Regions from separate parts of the Polaromonas sp. SP1 genome, predicted to be linked through region 2. Evidence: riboswitches for the same ligand, from Rfam matches in the RefSeq annotation. Region 2 holds a riboswitch; the other holds the start of a gene.
What was found. Region 2 has a riboswitch for thiamine pyrophosphate ahead of DT070_RS15850 (cytosine permease). Riboswitches for the same ligand answer to the same signal wherever they lie in the genome.
Positions count from the first base shown of each region.

Region 1: linked by a shared signal. The riboswitch ahead of thiC (phosphomethylpyrimidine synthase ThiC) and the one ahead of DT070_RS15850 (cytosine permease) in region 2 are both predicted to bind thiamine pyrophosphate.

Region 1 is NZ_CP031013.1:1,377,602-1,387,481, reverse strand. Features, by position in the region: gene DT070_RS06670 (putative DNA modification/repair radical SAM protein) at 1-666, opposite strand, end outside; gene DT070_RS06665 (lysylphosphatidylglycerol synthase domain-containing protein) at 799-1,815, opposite strand; gene clsB (cardiolipin synthase ClsB) at 1,823-3,118, opposite strand; gene DT070_RS06655 (endonuclease/exonuclease/phosphatase family protein) at 3,237-4,040, opposite strand; gene DT070_RS06650 (hypothetical protein) at 4,538-4,990, shown strand; gene DT070_RS21270 (hypothetical protein) at 5,102-5,605, shown strand; gene DT070_RS06635 (flavodoxin family protein) at 5,672-6,742, opposite strand; gene DT070_RS06630 (Spy/CpxP family protein refolding chaperone) at 6,997-7,557, opposite strand; TPP riboswitch at 7,857-7,980, shown strand; gene thiC (phosphomethylpyrimidine synthase ThiC) at 8,061-9,880, shown strand, end outside.
Region 2 is NZ_CP031013.1:3,322,744-3,332,623, forward strand. Features, by position in the region: gene pbpG (D-alanyl-D-alanine endopeptidase) at 126-1,190, shown strand; gene DT070_RS15815 (IclR family transcriptional regulator) at 1,327-2,106, opposite strand; gene DT070_RS15820 (arginyltransferase) at 2,176-2,991, opposite strand; gene aat (leucyl/phenylalanyl-tRNA--protein transferase) at 2,988-3,755, opposite strand; tRNA gene DT070_RS15830 (tRNA-Asn) at 4,040-4,115, shown strand; gene thiM (hydroxyethylthiazole kinase) at 4,309-5,142, shown strand; gene thiE (thiamine phosphate synthase) at 5,163-5,795, shown strand; gene thiD (bifunctional hydroxymethylpyrimidine kinase/phosphomethylpyrimidine kinase) at 5,832-6,677, shown strand; gene DT070_RS15850 (cytosine permease) at 6,661-7,968, opposite strand; TPP riboswitch at 8,025-8,138, opposite strand; gene DT070_RS15855 (NAD(P)/FAD-dependent oxidoreductase) at 8,272-9,375, opposite strand; gene fdxA (ferredoxin FdxA) at 9,447-9,776, opposite strand; gene DT070_RS15865 (sulfate adenylyltransferase subunit 1) at 9,878-9,880, opposite strand, start outside.

The DNA.
Region 1 (9,880 bases), 1.9 Mb from region 2:
AACGGATGAACCTGGCAAGGAGATGACGCTGGTTTTAGCCGCGTCGCGCGCTTCACCACTGGCGTTGTCGATGTGCAGCCGCAGCCGCGCCATGGAGCGTTTGATGGCGGCGCTGTCTTTTTCAGGGGCAAGGGCTTCGAGGCCCTGCACCGTGGGCAGTTCGATGTTGATGCTCAGGCGGTCGGCGTAGCGGCCCGCGCGCGCCAGCAGCTCGGGCGAGGCGTCGGGAATGGTCTTGAGGTGGATGTAGCCGCGAAAGTCGTGCTCTTCGCGCAGCACCCGGGCGACTTCGACCACGCGCTCCATGGTGTAGTCGGGGCTCTGGATGATGCCGGAGGACAGGAAGAGCCCCTCGATGCAGTTGCGGCGGTAAAAAGACAGGGTGAGCTGCACGACTTCATCGACCGAGAAGCGGGCCCGGGGCACGTTGCTGCTGACGCGGTTGACGCAGTAAAGGCAGTCGTAGGTGCAGAAGTTGGTCAGCAGGATTTTCAGCAGCGAGATGCAGCGGCCGTCGGGCGCGTAGCTGTGGCAAATGCCCGAGCCCTCGGTGGAGCCGATGCCTTTGCCGCCCACCGAGTCGCGCTGGCTGGTGCCGCTGGACGCGCAGGAGGCATCGTATTTGGCCGCGTCGGCCAGGATGGCGAGCTTTTGAGTGGTTTCCACTGTATGAATATACAGTGTTTGGCTGGGTTTGGGTATGAAAGTGAGCGCAAGGCCCCTATCAACCTGTGGCTTTAGCGTCTAAAGGACGCCAAAAGGGGCTCTTTCCCCCGGCTGTGAGGCGAAGTGAGGGCGTTAGCCTGTTTGCCGGCGTAACTGCCTGGCCCTGGCTTCCATCACCAGGTAAGCCGCCGCGGCCACGCCCAGCGGCACCAGGTAATAGATCACGCGGTAGGCCACCAGCGCCGCCAGTATTTCGGCTTGCGGCATCAGGTGCGACAGCAGGGCGACAAACACCGCCTCCAGCACGCCCAGCCCGGCGGGGATGTGGGTGATGACACCGGCCACGGCGGCCAGCAGCAGCACGGCGACGACGGCGGGGAACTCGATGCGGTGTTGCAGCAGGATGAAGATGATCGACGACATGATGAGCCAGTTGCCGGCGCCCATCACCAGCTGCAGGGCGGCCAGGCGAAGGGAGGGCAACTCGATCTCATGGCCGCGCAGCCCCAGCGTGCGCCGGCGCGAGAAGGCGCAAATGGCGAGGTAACCCGCGGCAACTGCCAGCAGCACAAAGCCGATCAGGCGCAGGTGCTCGCTGGTGATGGGCCAGCCGGGCGGCAGGGTGGGCGGCCTGAGGGTGAACACCAGGCCGGCCAGCAGCAGGTAACCCATCCAGTTGGTGAGCATGCTGAGCGACATGATGCGCGTGATGGCGCCGGTGCGCAGGCCCAGGCGCGAATAGAGCCGGTAGCGAAAGGCGACGCCGCCCACCAGCGAGCCGAGGTTGAGGTTGAAGGCGTAGCTGACGAAAGTCACCAGCATGACTGTAGGGGTGGGCAGCGTGTGGCCGATGTAGTGCCGGCCCAGCAGGTCAAAGCAGCTGTACAGCGTGAAGCTGGCCAGCGCCAGCATCACGGCGCCCCAGGCGGCGGTGACGGGATAGTCCTCGAGCGAGGTCAGCACCTGGCCCCATTCGATGGTGCGGGCCTGCGACACGAGCAGGGCGGTGACCAGCGCAAAAAAGACGACGGTGACGCCGCGCTTGAGCCAGGCCCACCAGCGTTTTTCGTTGAGAGGCCGCCGGATCGGCCGGTCGGGTACCGGGAGCGGCCCAGCGCCGGGCGCGGGCAGGGTGCGGCTTTGGGCCATCAGGGCCTCACACCGGTTTGGCCTGGCCCACAGCTTCGGAAGATGGCGAAGAAGGCGGCCTGGCGGGGTTGGGCGCCAGTGAGCCGGCGGGCGTCAGGCGCGGTGCGTGCGCCGGCAGCCAGCCGGCCCAGGCGGGGTAGCGGCGCAGCAGGTGAAACACAAAATAGCTGCGCAGCTTGCGCCACCAGGTCGACTCGACCAGGTCTGTGCGGTCAATCTGCTTGCAGCTGTGCTGGATCAGCGCGTCCAGCCGCTCGCTCAGGTGCTGGTTGAAGGCGCGGTCGCGGATGACGACATTGGCCTCGAGGTTGAGCGAGAGGCTGAGCGGGTCCAGGTTGCTGGAGCCCACGGTGGCCCATTCGTCGTCGATCACGGCGACCTTGCCGTGCAGCGGCCGCTCGCAGTATTCGTAAATGCGCACACCCGCGTCGAGCAGGTGGTGGTACAGCATGCTGGCCGCCGTCTTGACGATGGCCATGTCGGGCTCACCCTGCAGGATGAGGCGCACGTCGACGCCGCGCCGCGCCGCACGGCGCATTTCCCGGAGCAGCCGGTAGCCCGGAAAGAAGTAGGCGTTGGCAATCACCACGCGCGTGCGCGCCGTGCGGATGGCAGCGCGGTAGTGGCGCTCGATGTCGTTGGTGTGTTTGCGGTTATCGCGCGTGACAAAGAAGGCGGAAGCCTCTCCGGCCGGCGCGAGCACCTTGTCGCTGCGCCAGGTGCCGGCCATGGTGCGTGCACGGTTGGCAATGCGCTCGCGCAGGCCGGGCGGCGGCTCTGCGCCGGCATTGCGGTGGCCGGCGGCCAGGGCCCTGTGCACAAACGAGTCGATGACGGCGACGATGGGGCCTTCGATCTCGACGGCGTAGTCCTGTTTGGCTTCGGGGCCGAAGTCGGCCAGGTGGTCGGCCGAGTAATTGATGCCGCCGACAAAGGCGCGCTCGCCGTCGACCACCACGATCTTGCGGTGCATGCGGCGAAACAGGTTGGTGCGCCAGCCCCAGAGCCTGGCGCCCGGGTCAAACACATGGATGCGCACGCCGGCGCGGGTGAGGGTGGTGAGGAATTCGGGCGAAAGGTCGGGCGAGCCGTAGCCGTCGATGGTCAGGTCGACCTGCACACCCCGGCGCGCGGCGGCGTGCAGCGCTGCATGCAGCTGCTCGCCCACCTTGTCTTCAAACAGGATGAAGGTTTCGACAATGACTTCGCGCTTGGCGGCGGCGATGGTCTCAAAGACGCGCGGGAAAAATTCCTCGCCGTTTTCGAGAAGACGGAATTGATTGCCGCTGACCCAACGACTCATGATGCCTCCCCTTCAGGGAGCGCGAGAGACATGAAATTTTCCGCCGGGCCGTCCCAAGGAAAATTAGCCCCCTCGGGGGGCAGCGAAGTACACGCAGTGACGAGCGTGGGGGTCATATTTAAAGCTCGATTTCTGCCGCGAGCGGCGCGTGATCTGACAAATGCGACCAGGGCCGCAGCGGGAGCACCACCGGCGCATGGCCGATGGCGTTGCGTACATAGATGCGGTCCAGGCGCAGCAGGGGCATGCGCGCGGGGAAGGTGCGCGCCGCCTTGCCGTTGGCCTGCACAAACACTTCGTGCAACTCGGCGCCTTTTTCAAGCCGGTCGTGGGCACGGTGGCGCCAGTCGTTGAAGTCGCCGGCCACCACCACGGGCGCGTGCGCGGGGATGTCTTTGCGCACCAGCTCGCACAGCATGTCGAGCTGCTTTTCGCGGTGCGACTCCATCAGGCCCAGGTGCACGCAGATGGCGTGCACGTTCACGCTGCGGCCGGGGATCTGCAGCTCGCAGTGCAGCAGGCCGCGGCGCTCGGGGCCGCTGATGGAGACGTCGCGGTTTTCAAACCGCACGATGGGAAATTTGGACAGCACCGCGTTGCCGTGGTGGCCGTTGGTGTACACGGCGTTGCGGCCGTAGGCGAACTGCGGCCAGATGGTGTCGGCCAGGAATTCGTAGTGCGGTGTTTCGGGGTAGTTGTCGAACTTGTCGCCGTGCTTGGCGTGCGTGCCCGTCACCTCCTGCAGGAACACCACGTCGGCGCCCACGGTGCGCACGGCTTCGCGCAGCTCGGGCAGGATGAACTTGCGGTTGAAGAAGGTGAAGCCCTTGTGGATGTTGACCGTGAGCACCTTGAAGGAGAACGAGGACTCGGGGCTGACGGCGGCCAGTGCGGTCTGGGTGTCGGCCTCGACAGCGGCCATGTCGATCTGCGTGCCGGCTTTGGGGCGCGGCACGGGTACGGCGACAGACAGCGCGTCAGGCGCGCTGCGGCGGGTGGCATCTGAGGGCTCTGGAAAAGAAGGCTGCATAAAAAAAGAGGGCAAAAAGTGGCAGGGCGCGGTTGGAAAAAAAGCAGAAGGAACAGGATACGCGCCTGCCGCACACCTGGGTAGGGCTTGCTGCTGCGACCCTGGCGACCCTGGTGTTGACCTTGGCGTTGATTGTGTGGCGGGGGCGTTTGCCCAAGTTGTAGGACAGAAACTTATTTGCACGCCCGGCCCACACGCCTTCTTTTCTTCACATGCAAAGGGTGCGGCGCAACCACAGGCCGCGGGCGCAGTGTCCTACATGGTGCGTCGTGCCTCTCCGGCAAGTGCGATTGTGCTTGCCGCCTAAATTGAAATCAGCCCCGTAATCACATCAGGGCCTGTTATCAAACTCGCCTTAACTTATGAGGCCAACCGAAGGAAATGACACTATGAAGACGACCAACAAACTCTCGATGCGCTCTATTCCCGCTGCTGCGGCCATGGCTGCAGCCCTGCTGCTCGGCGCGCAGGTGCATGCACAGACGAACAACACTACAACGCCGCCCGGCAGCACCAAACCCAACGACCAGGTGCAGGCAGCCCCCAACACCAAAGCCACAGCCCGTGCAGGCGCAGAAGCCGGCAACAGCTCCGGCAACCCTGTGGCTGCCAGCGCCACCATGACCGGCGGCACGACCAACCCCAAGGATGCAGTGTCACCAGCCCCGATGGGCGGCTCTGCCACCAAAGATGCCGACGCACGTACGGCCGCCAAGGCAGAAAAGCGTGAAAAACGCGCTGCCAAGAAGGCTTCCAATCAAGCGGCACGTGACACAGCCGCCACTACGACCGGTGGCGCCATGGCCAAGCCCGACGGTGCTGCTTCCGGCGGCACCAAGTAAGTAGCCGGATTCCCCTGGCCCTGACGGGCCGGGATTGGGACAAGGCAAGCTTGCTGTGTCCCGCCAGGTGAGCGGCCAGATGGCCTGCCATCTTTTTTCAAGGAGACTGATATGTCCAAGTACTTTATTCGCTCGATTCCCGGCGCCGTGGCGCTGACCCTGGCTGCCGCACTGGCTGCTCCCGGCGCTTTTGCGCAGGGTGTCGGTGTCGGTGTTGGCGTAGGCGCGGGTGCAGGCGCAGGCCTGAACAACACCAGCGGTAGCGCCGGTGCCGGCCTGGGCGTGAACCTGGGTGTCAATGCAGGCCAGAACACCAACATCGACGCGGGTGCGCGGGCCAATGCTGCAGCCGCTGCCAATTCGGGCATGCCCGCTAGCGGCAGCCTGAACACAGGCGCCGGCGTGAGCGCTTCCGGCAATGCCGTGGGCAACACCGGCAATGCGGTGGACGGCGCAGTGCGCGGCACAGCCCGTGCGGCCAACCGCACCGGTAACGCGGTGAAGAGCACGGCCAAGCGCACCTACAACGGTGTGAGCAGCACGGCCGGCGGTGTCCAGGGTGGCGTGCAAGGCAGTGTGCAGGGCGGCGCTGCCATCAGCGGCGGCACCAAGTAAGGCTGCATAAGCCGTCAGGGCCGGGCGCGGGGTCATCCCCGCGGCCCGGCTTTTTCATGGGCGCCGTTATTTGGGCCGCGGCGGCACGAGGCCTTTGCCGGGTTGCGACAGCTTGCCGGCGCGCAGCGCTTTGACCGCGGTGGCGACAGCCTTGGCCACGTTACGCACTTCGGCCAGCACGGCCTTGTCGGCGTCCAGCGTGTCGTGGCTGGTGGCATAGGGTTCGTAGTAGCCGATGTAGCGGTCCAGCCGCGCTTTGTTGCCCGCGTCGATGAGGCCCATCCAGTCCAGCCAGTCGGTCAGGCTGCGGCGTGCGCCTTCAATGCCGGCGACATCGCCATGCACCACGACGCCGTAAGCGCGGCCGGCCAGGTGTTTGGGGTAGTCCCAGCCTTTCATCTCCAGCGCTTTGGCTTCGTCCGGCTTTTTGCCGTGGGTGCTCGTCGGGTCGGGGTTGCCGCCGTCTGCGCAGACGAGCCGGTCGATCATGAGCTTGAGCGGGCTGGGTGACTGGTACCAGTACACCGGCGTGAGGATGATGACGCCGTGCGCGGCCGTCCAGCGCTCGTAGATCTCGGCCATCCAGTCGCTGGTCTGCCCCAGCGAATGGTTGGGATAGCAGGTACAGGGCCAGTGGCACAGCGGCATGGCGGTAGACACGCAGCCCTTGCAGGGGTGGATGTGGAGGTGGTAGCTGGAGGTGAGCAGGCTCAGGTCCAGAACGTCGCACACCATGCCCGCGCTTTCGAGCGAGGTTTTGGCGGTGTTCAGCAGGCGCCAGCTTTTGGAGATTTCGCCGGGGCAGGTGCCGTCGTTGCGGGCCGAGCCGCAGATGAGCAGCACGCGTGAGGGCGTGGCGGGTTTCTTCCAGGCGGCTTCGGCCTTCTTCAGCGCGGCGCGTGTGGCGAGCCACTCGGTCGACAGCTCGTAATCGGGGTCGGCAAAGCCTTTGCCGGCCTTGCGTGTGAAGGGCGCCTTGCGGCCTTCCTTGTAGGCCTCCCACGCGAGCTGCTCGACACGGGCCAGGGCCTCGTCTTCGTCACGAAAAGCGGGGTCGACAAAGGATTGCATGAAACGCTCATGGAAAGCGTTGCGCGCGAGGACGGCCGGCGCCTGGCCTTTGCGGACTTTGATCATCAAACCAGTTTAGTGACGCACGGCGGCTTGAACGGGGGGTTTCGACGCCGTCCTACGCGGGCTTCCGGCGCTGTCTGGTGTGGAAGGTTTTTTAAGGAAAAAAGGCCTGTAGCCAAGACGGCACATTGGTCTTTAGCTATAAAAATAGTAGCAAAGACGTTTTTGACCAGCCATGAAAAAGCCCGCAAGGCAACCTTTAGCGGGCTGCGATGCGGGCTGGCGCTGTGTCAGTTCAGCGTGCGTTCAGCAGTGGATCAGCCTTTTTGCGGGGCTGGGCCACCGTGGCCGCGCGGGCCGCCGTGGTGACGGCCGTGCTTTTTGTGCTCGGTGTCAAAGACCTTTTGCTGATCCGGCGTGAGGGCCGCGTAGAAGGTCTTGGTGGCTTCGCCGCGCTTGTCCATCGCCGCGTTCATCTCGGCCATGCGCTGGGTGCGCATTTCCTTCATCTTGTCGATGCGCTGCGGCGTGGTCAGCTTGTCGAACTCGGCGCGCTGCTCAGGCGTGGGACGTGCACCACGTGCGGGCGGCTGCATGGAGGCCGTGTAGCTGGTCCATGCGCCTTCCTGGGCGGGCGTGATCTTGAGCTTGGCTTTGAGGTCGGCCTGGCGCTTGGCGATCCATGCCTGCATCTTGGCCGGATCATGGCGCGCCATGCGGTCACCGTGGTGGCCGGCGGGCTTGCCAGCCGTTGCCGGTGCAGGTGCGGCGGTCGGCGCTGCGGGGGCTTGCGCCATGGCGCTGGCGCCCACGGTGGCCATCAGGCCGGCGAGGACGAGGCTGTTCAGGGAAGCAGTGCGGTTGAATGCGAATTTCATGGAGAACTTCCTTTCAAAGAGAAGATGCCTGAAATCCATTGCCCGTGACATACGGCTTTTGGCTTCAGGTTGAAAGCAAGTGTGCGGGGCGCCTGTTTCGCAGCCGTTGACGCCTGATGAGGGTTTGTAAAGATTATTTAACGTTCACCCCTGTTGGCGCTCACTGCGTGTAGCGCCCTCTCCCCTTGCAGGGGACGGGGCCTGCGGCCTGGCGAAGCCAGTTCCGCGGCTCCCCACTGGCTTGGTCGACTTCTTGACCTTGGTCATTTGCTATAGGCGCCTTGCCTGCCTACAATGGCCCCAGCTTGTCGGGGTGCCAAGGATGTTTCCGTAAGGAGGCTTTCGAGGCTGAGATCGCAGTATGCGAGACCCGCTGAACCTGATCGGGATTATCCCCGCGTAGGGAACAACGCAATTGGCTCCGGAACTTTCGCAGCGGCACTCCATGTGCCACCGATGGACCCCCGGCTCCCCAGCAGGCACCCCACCTCCTGGAGAACCACATGGCCAAAACCCGACTCACCGTTGACACCCAAGACCTCACCAGTCGCATCACGCGCGCGCCTTTTCCGGGCTCCGCAAAAATCTATATCGAAGGCTCGCGCCCCGACATCCGCGTGCCTTTTCGTGAAGTCACGCTGACGGACACGCTGGTGCACGAAGGCGCCGGTGAGCCGCGCCGCGAGGCCAACCCGCCGCTGCGTTTGTATGACGCTTCGGGCGTGTACACCGACCCGGCTTCGCCCATCGACATCACGCGCGGCCTGCCGCCATTGCGCGGCGCCTGGATCAACGAGCGCCAGGACACCGAAGCCCTGCCCGGCATCAGCAGCGCCTACGGCCGCGAACGCCTGAACGACCCGGCCCTGGCCGCGCTGCGCATGGCGCATGCGCCCGTGCCGCGCCGTGCCAAGGCGGGCGCCAATGTGTCGCAGATGCATTACGCGCGCAAAGGCATCATCACCCCCGAGATGGAATACATCGCGGTACGTGAAAACCTGGTGCGCGCCCAGCTGGCCGAGCGCCTGGCCACCGAACGCATGCCGAAAAAAGGGCATTCCTTCAACGCCGCGATCCCGGAGCAGATCACCGCCGAATTTGTGCGCGACGAAGTGGCACGCGGCCGCGCCGTCATCCCGAACAACATCAACCACCCCGAGAGCGAGCCGATGATCATCGGCCGCAACTTCCTGATCAAGGTCAATGCCAACATCGGCAATTCGGCGGTCACCTCAAGCATCGAGGAAGAAGTCGACAAGCTGGTCTGGTCGATCCGCTGGGGCGCCGACACCGTGATGGACTTGTCGACCGGCGAGAACATCCATGAGACGCGTGAATGGATCTTGCGCAACTCGCCGGTGCCCATCGGCACGGTGCCGATTTACCAGGCGCTCGAGAAAGTGAACGGCAAGGCTGAAGACCTGACCTGGGAAATCTTCCGCGACACGCTGATCGAGCAGGCTGAGCAAGGCGTGGATTACTTCACCATCCACGCCGGTGTGCGCCTGGCCTATGTGCCGCTCACCGCGAATCGCCTGACGGGCATCGTCTCGCGCGGCGGCTCCATCATGGCCAAGTGGTGTTTGTCGCACCACAAGGAAAGCTTTTTGTACGAGCGCTTTGACGAGATCTGCGAAATCATGAAGGCGTATGACGTGTGCTTCTCGCTGGGCGACGGCCTGCGCCCCGGCTCGATTGCCGATGCGAACGACGAAGCGCAGTTTGCCGAGCTGCACACGCTGGGCGAGCTCACGCAGATCGCCTGGAAGCACGACGTGCAGGTGATGATCGAAGGCCCCGGCCATGTGCCGCTGCAGCTGGTGAAGGAAAACGTCGACAAGCAGCTCGAGGCCTGCTTTGAAGCGCCCTTCTACACGCTGGGCCCGCTGATCACCGACATCTCGCCGGGCTACGACCACATCTCTTCGGCCATGGGTGCGGCCAACATCGGCTGGTACGGCACGGCCATGCTGTGCTACGTGACGCCCAAGGAGCACCTGGGCCTGCCCAACCGCGACGACGTGAAGCAGGGCCTGATCGCCTACAAGATCGCCGCGCATGCGGGCGACCTGGCCAAGGGTTACCCGGGCGCGCAGATGTGGGACAACGCGGTCTCCAAGGCGCGCTTTGAGTTCCGCTGGGAAGACCAGTTCCGCCTGGCGATCGACCCCGACACGGCGATGGCCTACCACGACGAGACGCTGCCCAAAGAGAATGCCAAGGTGGCGCATTTCTGCTCGATGTGCGGGCCGAAGTTCTGCTCGATGAAAATCTCGCAGGAGGTGCGCGAGTTTGCGCGGCTGAACCCGGCCACGACGACGCT
Region 2 (9,880 bases):
AAATTGCTTCAAAGTGAGTGTGTTTTTAGGAAAGTCACGCAAGTTTTTGATATTGCGTGACTTTTTCTATTTGTATACACTCCAGCCATCCCATCCATTGCAATCTCCACGCAGGCAATACCACCATGTCTCATCTGATTTTCAATCGCGCATTAAAAATCGTTGGATTCCTGGCCCTGGCAGCCGCCTTTGCAATCCCCGCCGCGAATGCCGCGGGCAAAAACACCATCGTCAAAAAGCAGCACGCTTCGAAGGCGGCCACTTCCAAAAAAGTTATCTCCACGCGCAAGAGCGTACGTTTTGTTGCAGGTGCAAAACAGCGCAGAAGCATCATCCGCGTGTCGGCGCCGCCAAAACCTTCTTTCGGCCAGATCGCCGGCCTGCACAGTGCGCAGGATCCGCTGGAACTCAAATCCAGCGTGGCTTTGGTGATTGACCAGGAAACGCGTGAAGTGTTGTTCAGCAAAAACGACCACGCCGTGCTTCCGATCGCATCCCTCACCAAACTGATGACCGGCGTGATCGTCAGCGGCGCCAAGCTGCCGATGGACGAACTGATCACCGTGACGCAAGACGACGTGGACACCGAGAAGGGCAGCAGCTCGCGCCTGAAGGTCGGCACGACGCTGACCCGTGGTGAGTTGCTTCACCTGGCGCTCATGTCCAGCGAGAACCGCGCGGCGCACGCCTTGGGCCGGACCTATCCAGGCGGCATGGGTACTTTTGTGAGCCTGATGAACGCCAAGGCCAAAATGCTGGGGATGAACGACACCAGCTATGTCGAACCTACCGGTCTTTCCAGCCGCAACCAGTCGAGCGCACAAGACCTGGCTACGCTGGTCAATGCCGCACACGGTGACCCCATGCTGCGTGAGCTTTCCACCTCCACCGGTTATCAGGTGGCTGTCGGCAGCCGCACGCTGCAGTACAACAACACCAACCGCCTTGTGAAGAACCCCGAGTGGGACATCGGCCTGCAGAAAACCGGCTACATCTCGGAGGCCGGCCAATGCCTGGTCATGCAGACCAAAATCGCCGGCCGCAAGCTGATCATGGTGTTCCTGGATTCCGCGGGCAAGCTCAGCCGCCTGGGCGATGCGGAGCGCGTACGCCGCTGGGTGGAGTCCAATCCGGTGAGCGTTGAGCAAAAGCTCAATGTCAGCGCACCTGCCAGGCAGGTGAACGGCTAAACAGCTGTTCTTGCCGTAACCCGGACCGGGGCTGCCCCCGGTGCAAGCTTCGCCCGGCCCTATCCTTTGCTATCGTATTGATAGCTGTAGGCCAAGGATCCAAAAGGGCTGGAGCCTGTTTTTACTAAAAGAAGTGCTACTTGGGCTTGTAGCCCAGCGCTGCCGATATTTCGTTGGCCGTTGCCTGTAGCTTGGGCAGCCAATGCTCGTCCAGCCTGTCGGCGGGCGCCGAGATGGACAAGCCTGCCACCAGCTTGTTCTGGTCGTCATAGATGCCTGCGGCCATGCAGCGCACTCCCAATTCCAGCTCTTCGTTGTCACGCGCAATGCCATATTGCCGCGCCTTGGACAGCTCTCTTTCGAGGATTGGCAGCTGGGTGATGCTGTTGCGCGTCTGCCCCGAAAGGCCGGTGCGCGTCGCATAAGTGCGCAGTCGTTGGGGGTCGTCAAAGGCCAGGAAGAGCTTGCCCACGGATGTCAGGTGGAGCGGCGCGCGGCCGCCAATGGCGCGCACCACCTGCATGCCGGAGCGCTCGCTATAAGCGCGCTCCACGTACACAATCTCGTCGCCCTGGCGCATGCTCAGGTTGACCGGCTGCTGGATGATTTTGTGCAGCTCGCGCATCGGCAGCAGCGCCGCATCGCGGACATCCAGCCGCGCCTTTACCAGATTGCCCAGTTCAAGCAGGCGCATGCCCAGCCGGTAACTGCCGGCAGCAGGACGGTCCACAAAGCGCCCCGTCGCGAGGTCGTTCAGGATGCGGTGCGCCGTCGACGGGTGAAGGCCCGATTTCTCGCTGATTTCCTTGAGTGAGAGCGCTTCTTCACGATTGGCCAGAATTTCCAGCAACGTGAACATCCTCTCAATGACCTGGACGGTCGGTGTGGCGGGCAGTGCGGCGTCGGGTTTTTTCATATGCAGGCTTCCTGCTGCAAATTTTACCCTGTGAAATGTAAGTGCACTTAGTGATTTTGCGGACAGCGGTCAAAGCCCAGTGCCATCCGTGGCGTTTCCGTCATGGGCATTGCCTAGGCCCGCTGCAGCATCGGGGGCGCCGGAAGCGCTCCCGGCAAGCATCCACCGGCCGTCAACCAGCACTTCATTGGGTTTGAACCCCGCCTTGTAGTTCATTTTCGGGCTTTCGGCGATCCAGTAGCCCAGGTAAACATAAGGCAGATCCAGCGTGCGGGCCTGCTCGATTTGCCAGAGCACGCTGTAGTTGCCATAGCTGGCTTTGGCGTCAGGTTCATAGAAGGTGTAAACCGCCGAAATGCCGTCTTCCAGGACATCCAGGATGGACACCATCTTGAGCGCGCCCGGCTCGCCGTTGGGCAGGTTTTCGCGGAATTCCACCAGCCGCGAATTGACGCGGCTTTGCAGCAGGAACTGCGTGTACTGGTCGATGCTGTCGTGGTCCATGCCGCCGCCGGCGTGCCGGCCATTCTGGTAGCGCAGGTAGAGCTGGTAGTGCTCGGGCATGAAGCAGAGCTTGAGGATGCGGGCATGCAGCGTGTGGTGGCGGTTCCAGGCGCGGCGCTGGCTGCGGTCGGCAGTGAAGCTGTTGACGGGCACCCTGAGCGGCACGCAAGCCTGGCAGCCGTCGCAATAGGGGCGGTAGGTAAACATGCCGCTGCGCCGGAACCCGTTGGTCACGAGGTCCGAATAGGCATCATTGTGAATGAGGTGGCTGGGCGTGGCGACCTGCGAGCGGGCCTGCTTGCCCGGCAAATAGCTGCAAGGGTAGGGCGCCGTTGCATAAAACTGCAAGGTTTGCAGGGGCAGATCTTTGAGGTGCGTCACGGTAGGTCTGGCATTCCCGTCGATAGAAGCTGATTCCAGTATACGGGTTTGAACTGCCAGCCGGGGGCGGTTTTGCCCACGTTGCCGTGGAGGTGGGCGACAAATTCCGGCCTGCTGATTTCACCTGCCCCCAGCGAGGCGAGGTGCTGGGTGTTTTGCTGGCAGTCGATCATGTCGATCTCGTGGGCACGGCAAAAGGCAACCAGAGCCGACAGCGCGATCTTGGAGGCATCGGTCTGGTGGGCAAACATCGATTCGCCAAACACCATCCCGCCCAGGTTGACGCAATACAAGCCCCCCGCCAGTTCGCCGTTGATCCAGGTCTCCACGCTGTGGGCGTGGCCTGCCCGGTGAAAAGCTGTGTAGGCCTGCACCATGTCGGGAACAATCCAGGTGCCCGGCTGGCCGGCTCGCGGTTTGCTGGCGCAGGCATTGATGACGCGTTCAAAATCGCTGTCAAACCGGATTTCGCAGCCTGGCTCTTCCTGAAACCGGATGATCCGTTTGCGCAGCGAACGATGCAGCCTGAAATGGGGTGTCTGCAACACCATTCTTGGATCGGGACTCCACCACAGCACCGGCTGGCCCAGGCTGAACCACGGGAAAATACCTTGCGAATAAGCCTCAATCAGCGTGGGCACGTCCAGCGCCGCACCCGCTGCCAGCAGACCGGGTGCAGGATCGTGGTGGCTCCAGGCGTTTTCCAGTGGCGGGAAACTTTCGCCGGCTGCCAGCCACGGAACAGGGCGCGGGAGTTTTCCCATGGCTTAAAAGCGCATTGGCATCAATGCCGTGAAAAAACGATGTGGAGGCAGAGGCGGCGGGTGCATGCGCACATGGTAGCCGAGCAGGTTCCGGCGGCGAAGCCGGTTTCCGCGGTCAACGCGGTTCACGGTTTTGCTATTAATTTGATAGCTATTGCTGCTTGCAATGCAAGGGCTGCAGGCCGATTAAATAAGGGGTCTATGCTGCGATGCAAAGATGGCGCAGGTCAGAATCGGCCGCACTTAAAAAGCATAAAAAATGACGCTATAATCTAAGGCTGTATTCCTCAATAGCTCAGTTGGTAGAGCGCCGGACTGTTAATCCGTAGGTCCCTGGTTCGAGCCCAGGTTGAGGAGCCAAAAATAAGCCGAACAGGCACCCCGAAAGCCCGCAGTCCACCCGATTGCGGGCTTTTTTGTTGCGTGCGTTGCGCATCCCATGGGTGTGGCAAGCCGCAATGCAGCGTTCCGTGATAATTGACTTTGCATGCCCGTGCTGTACGGGCAAATGCCCGCGACACCGCGCCCGCGAGCACCTCGCCCCAAGGAACAAATGGCTCCCACTCTTTCTGCTGCAGATCTCTGGTCGGACCTCGTGGCGGTCCGTGAGCGTTCGCCGCTGGTGCATTGCATCACCAACCTTGTGGTGATCAATTTCAATGCCAATGTGCTGCTGGCCGCAGGCGCCTCGCCTGTCATGGCCCACGCGCATGAGGAAGTACAGGACATGACGGGCATCGCCCAGGCTCTCGTGCTTAATATCGGCACACTCGACCCCTACTGGGTGCAGAGCATGAAACTGGCGCTGGCGGCAGCGGCAGCGCGGGGGATTCCCTCGGTGCTGGACCCTGTCGGCGCCGGTGCGACGCCTTACCGCAATGCCACGCTGGAAAGCCTTCTGGATGTCGCCGCGCCCAGTGTGATTCGCGGCAACGGCTCTGAAATCATGAGCACCGCCGGCGCCGCCGTGAAAACGCGCGGTGTCGACAGCAGCGCCGCAGCGGGTGACGCGTTGGGCGCAGCGCAGGCGCTTGCGGCGCGCACCGAGGGCGTGATCTGCGTGAGTGGCGAGACCGACCACATCCTCGATGCCGGCCATCGCTGGGCCCGGCTTTCCAATGGACACCCGTGGATGACGCGCATCACCGGCGTGGGTTGTTCGGCCACCGCGCTGGTGGGCGCTTTCTGCGCGGTGCAGCCCGATGCCTGGCGCGCCACGACGGCGGCCATGGCCTTTCTGGGTGTGGCCGGCGAAGTCGCCGCAGAAAAAACGCAGGCGCGCGGCCTGGGCGTGGGCAGCATGGCCGTGCAACTGCTGGACGAGCTGCAACTGCTCGACCAGGCCACGTTTGAATCCCGCCTGAAGCTGCAACTGGCGAGCTGGTGAGCCAGTAAACAGGTGACCTTGTGGCACGACTGAACCCTGACGTATTGCGGCTGTACCTGGTCACCGACCAGACGCTGACGCGCGGCCGGCCCCTTGCGGATGTGGTGGCGGCTGCCGTGCAGGGCGGGGTGACTTGCGTGCAACTGCGCGAAAAGCAACTGGGCACACGTGAGTTCCTGGCCCAGGCCTTGATTCTCAAGGCGCTGCTGGCGCCCCAAGGCATTCCGCTGGTCATCAACGACCGTATCGACATTGCGCTGGCCTGCGGTGCGGACGGTGTGCATCTGGGCCAGAACGATTTGCCGGCGGACGAGGCGCGCAAGTTGCTGCCGCCCGGCGTCTTCATCGGGTGGTCGGTCGAGTCCATGGACGATGTGCAGCAAAGCGCGGCGTTGCCGGTTGATTACCTGGGCGTAAGTCCCATCTTTTCAACGCCGACCAAAACCGACACCAAAGACCCCTGGGGCCTGGAAGGCCTGGCGGTGGTCAGGGCCGCGACGCCATTGCCGCTGGTGGCCATTGGCGGCGTCCACGCGGGTAACGCGCGTGATGTGCTGCGCGCCGGGGCCAACGGCCTGGCGGTGGTGAGCGCCATTTGCGCCGCAGGCGATCCGCAGGCTGCTGCCGCTGCGCTCAGGGCCTTGTGTGTTTAGCGCAAGGCCTGCCAAAACAAACAATGAATGCCATCCATGACTGACAACGCTTTTGATTCCGAATACCCCCGCGTGCTGAGCATCGCGGGTTCCGACAGCGGCGGCGGGGCCGGCATCCAGGCCGACCTCAAAACCTTTGCGGCGCTGGGCTGCTATGGCATGACGGCCATTACCGCGCTGACGGCCCAGAACACCCGCGGCGTTCGCGCCATCCATGGTGTCCCGCCGCAAATGCTGCGCGACCAGATCGATGCCGTGATGGAAGACATAGGCACAGACGCCGTGAAGATCGGCATGCTGCATGCGCCGGACATCGTGCAGACCGTGGCGGAGGCGATTGACCGCCATGCGCTGAAGAGTGTGGTGCTGGACCCGGTCATGGTGGCGACCAGCGGGGCGGTGCTGATCGACAACCCGGCCATCGCGGTGTTGGTGCGCGAGCTGTTTCCACGCGCCCTGGTGGTCACGCCCAACCTCGACGAGGCTTCTTTGCTGGTCGGCAGGCCGCTGGCGACCGAGCAGGATATGCAGGTTGCGGCTCGGGAACTGCTGGCCAAAGGTGCGCGTGCGGTCCTGCTCAAGGGCGGACACTTGCCGGGCGATGTGGTGGCCGATTTGCTGGCGACGCAAGGTGGCGAGCTGCACTGGATGCGCGGGCCGCGCATTCCAAGCCCGAATACCCACGGCACCGGTTGCACGCTGTCGTCGGCGATCGCTGCGCACCTGGCGCTGGGGCAGACCTTGCTGCAGGCCGTGCAATCCGCGCACGCCTATGTGCGTGCAGCACTGGAGGCAGGCGCCCGGGTGCGCACCGGCGCCGGCAGCGGGCCGCTGAACCACGGCCATGCTCCCATCGTGATGCGGCTCAAGCCGCTGCGGTAATACCGGTGCGGGCGCCGCGGGTGAGGCGTGCCAATGCAAACGTCAGCACCAGCGTTGGCAGGGCGGCACCCCACTCGGGGGCAAATTTCGCACACAGGTGGTAGCAGGCAATGCCCAGAAGCCAGATGGCAACCGCACTTGCATTCACCTTTCGCTGCGTCACCAGCGAAGCGACACCGGCCGTGCCGGCCAGCCGCGCCAGGATCACGCCGTACAAAGGCACGAACACGGAGCTGAGCATCAGCAGGAACGGCTCCAGGCTGTGCATGGGCAGCACCAGCGCCAGCGCGGTGCACAGCAGGGCCAGGCCGACGCCCCAGCGCCGCACGCTCCAGCCCGGCTTCAGGCTGTGGCCGGCGACCGAGCCCGAGTACAGGTCGCCGTAAGCGTTGTCCACTTCGTCGATCAAAATCAGCCCCAGCGCAATCAGGCCGCCTTGCGCCAGCAGCAATGCGGCGACCAGGTCGGTGCTGGGGGCGGTGATGGCGACCAGAACCCCCAGGGCATAACACCAGATGTTCGCGATCGCGTAGCCCAGCCAGGTGCCGCGCAGCGCGCTGTTGCCGTCACGCCCGTGGCGTGCAAAGTCAGCCACCAGCGGCAGCCACGAGACCGGCATCGCAATCACCAGGTCCAGTGCCGACAGCGTGCTCATGCCGCCTTCGCCGGGACGGTTCCACAGCGTGCCCAGGCCCTGGGCGTTGGCCTTGGACAAAAATTGCCAGCTCAGCCATAGCAGCGAGGCGATCACCAGTGGCAAGCCATAACGGCCGATGAATTTGCGCACCAGTTTGACCATGGAGCCCGACAGCAGCGCCAGCAGCACGGCGCCCCACAACAAGGTGGCCAGCAGCGGCCACAAGGCGCCTGAAAAACTGCCGGACTGGCGTGCGATGGCGACCGTGCCGTCGCGCATCACCACCAGCTCAAAAGTGGTCCAGCCGATCAGTTGCACGATGTTGAGCAGCACCGGCAGGCGCGCAAAGCTGCTGCCGTAGGTGGCATGCATCAGCCCGGCGCTGGAGAGCCCGCTGTCGCAGCCGATCTTGGCTGTCCAGGCCAGCAGGCCCGCACCCAGGATGGAGCCGCAAACGATGACCGCCAGCGCTGTCTGCGTGCCGACCGCCGGCACCAGGTAGGCGCCGATCTGCATGACCAGCAGGCCCACGCCCAGGCTGAGCCAGAGCGCGGCATGGTCGCTCCAGCCGAAGAGGCGGTCGCCTGCGGGCAAGGGCGAAAGTGCGGTGTTGTTGTTCGAAGCAGAGGCAGAAGGGGCAGAAGGCGTGGTCATCAGCAGTTCCAGTCGTCAATGACAGGTCGGCCTGCTTGAAGCCCGCAAGAACAGCGGACGTCCGGAACATGCTTCCCTGCGCGAGGATTACCTCAAATCAGGTTCAAAGGGACTTTCTCAGCCGCTGCCGTCCGCTATCACGAACCGCAGCAACACCCCCAGCGAAAACGCCCTTGCGGGCGCTGCGTAAATTGTAGGCGGGTTCAGCCCGGTTTTGCCGGTTGGGCGGCGCTGGCGGGCCGGGCAGTAAAAAGCCCGCACTCGGCGGGCTTTTAGTCGAGGACCGAACCGCGCACTGCCGGCTCAGTCATCAAATACCGGCGACTCCACACCCAATACCTTGTGCAGTTTCGGGCTGGTCGTGGTGTATTGCAGGTGGATTTTTTTGTCGGGGAAGATGAAGGGGGCGGCGCCGAAAGCAGCGAGCGCGCATTCATGAAAGCCGCTCAGGATCAGCTTCTTCTTGCCGGGATAGGTGTTGATGTCGCCCACCGCAAAGATGCCCGGGACGTTGGTGGAAAACTTTTCGGTGTCGACCTTGAGCTGCTTGCGCTCGATGTCCAGGCCCCAATTGGCGATAGGGCCGAGTTTGGGTGAAAGGCCGAAGAACACCAGCAGCACGTCCAGCGGCACGATGCGTGTGATGCCGTCGGAGCCGGTGACCTTGGCGCCGGTCAGTTTTCCGTCTTTTTCTTCGTAGCCGGTGATCTGGCCCACGACGAATTGCATTTCATGGGCGTCGCAGAGCTCGCGCATTTTGGCCACGCTGGCGGGCGCGGCCTGGAAGCCGTCACGGCGGTGGATCAGGATGACGCTCTCGGCCTTGTTCGGGCCGTCCGCGACAAAGTTCAGCGCCCAGTCCAGCGCGGAATCACCGCCGCCCACGACCACCAGGTTCTTGCCGGCAAAGTCGGCGGGGTTCTTCACCCGGTAGAACAGCTGGCTGTCGTCAAACTGGTCCAGGCCGTCCACGCGCAGCAGCTTGGGCTGGAAGGCGCCGACACCCGCGGCGATAAAGATGGTCTTGGCCAGGAAGCGCGTGCCTTTGGAGCTCTCGACAAGAAAACGGCCGTCCTGCTGCTTCTCGACCAGGCTGACTTCCTGCCCGAAATGAAAAGTCGCACCAAAGGGTTCGATCTGCTTGAGCAGGTTGTCGGTGAGCTCCCTGCCGGTGCACACCGGCACGGCGGGAATGTCGTAAATCGGCTTGTCGGGGTAAAGCTCTATGCATTGGCCGCCGGGGTAGGCCAGCGAGTCGATCACGTGGGCCTTGATCTCAAGCAGGCCCAGCTCAAACACCTGGAACAGGCCCACAGGCCCGGCGCCCACAATGACCGCATCGGTTTCGATGGGGCCGTCGTGCTCGGCCGCGGTGTTGATCACTTCTTGGTTCAGTTGAGGTTCCATGGGGTTGGGGGCAATGCCGGGGAGCAGGGATGCCCCGGCCGTCGCCTGGGGCGCCGGCGCTCCCGGTCCGGTCAGCGGACCAGCTCGGACAGCTTGCCCGTCTTGTCTTTCCATTCCTCGGCATCAGGCAGCGCGTCTTTGCGCTTGGTGATGCTTTTCCAGCCTTCGGCGCGGCTCAGTTCGACATTGAGCTTGATAAAAGCGATCTGGTCGGCCGGCACGTCTTCTTCGGCGTAGATGGCATTGACGGGGCACTCGGGGATGCAGACGGCGCAATCGATGCATTCGTCCGGATCGATCACCAGCATGTTGGGGCCTTCGCGGAAGCAATCCACCGGGCAGACGTCCACACAGTCGGTGTATTTACAGCGGATGCACGATTCGGAGACTATGTGAGTCATGTTGTTCTAGGCTGGTCGGTGGAAACCCTTGATTTTAAGAGGTTTCCGCCAACAGGGTTATCGGGAATGCGAAGGGCCGTGCGCCCCGGGTCAAGGCCGGCTCA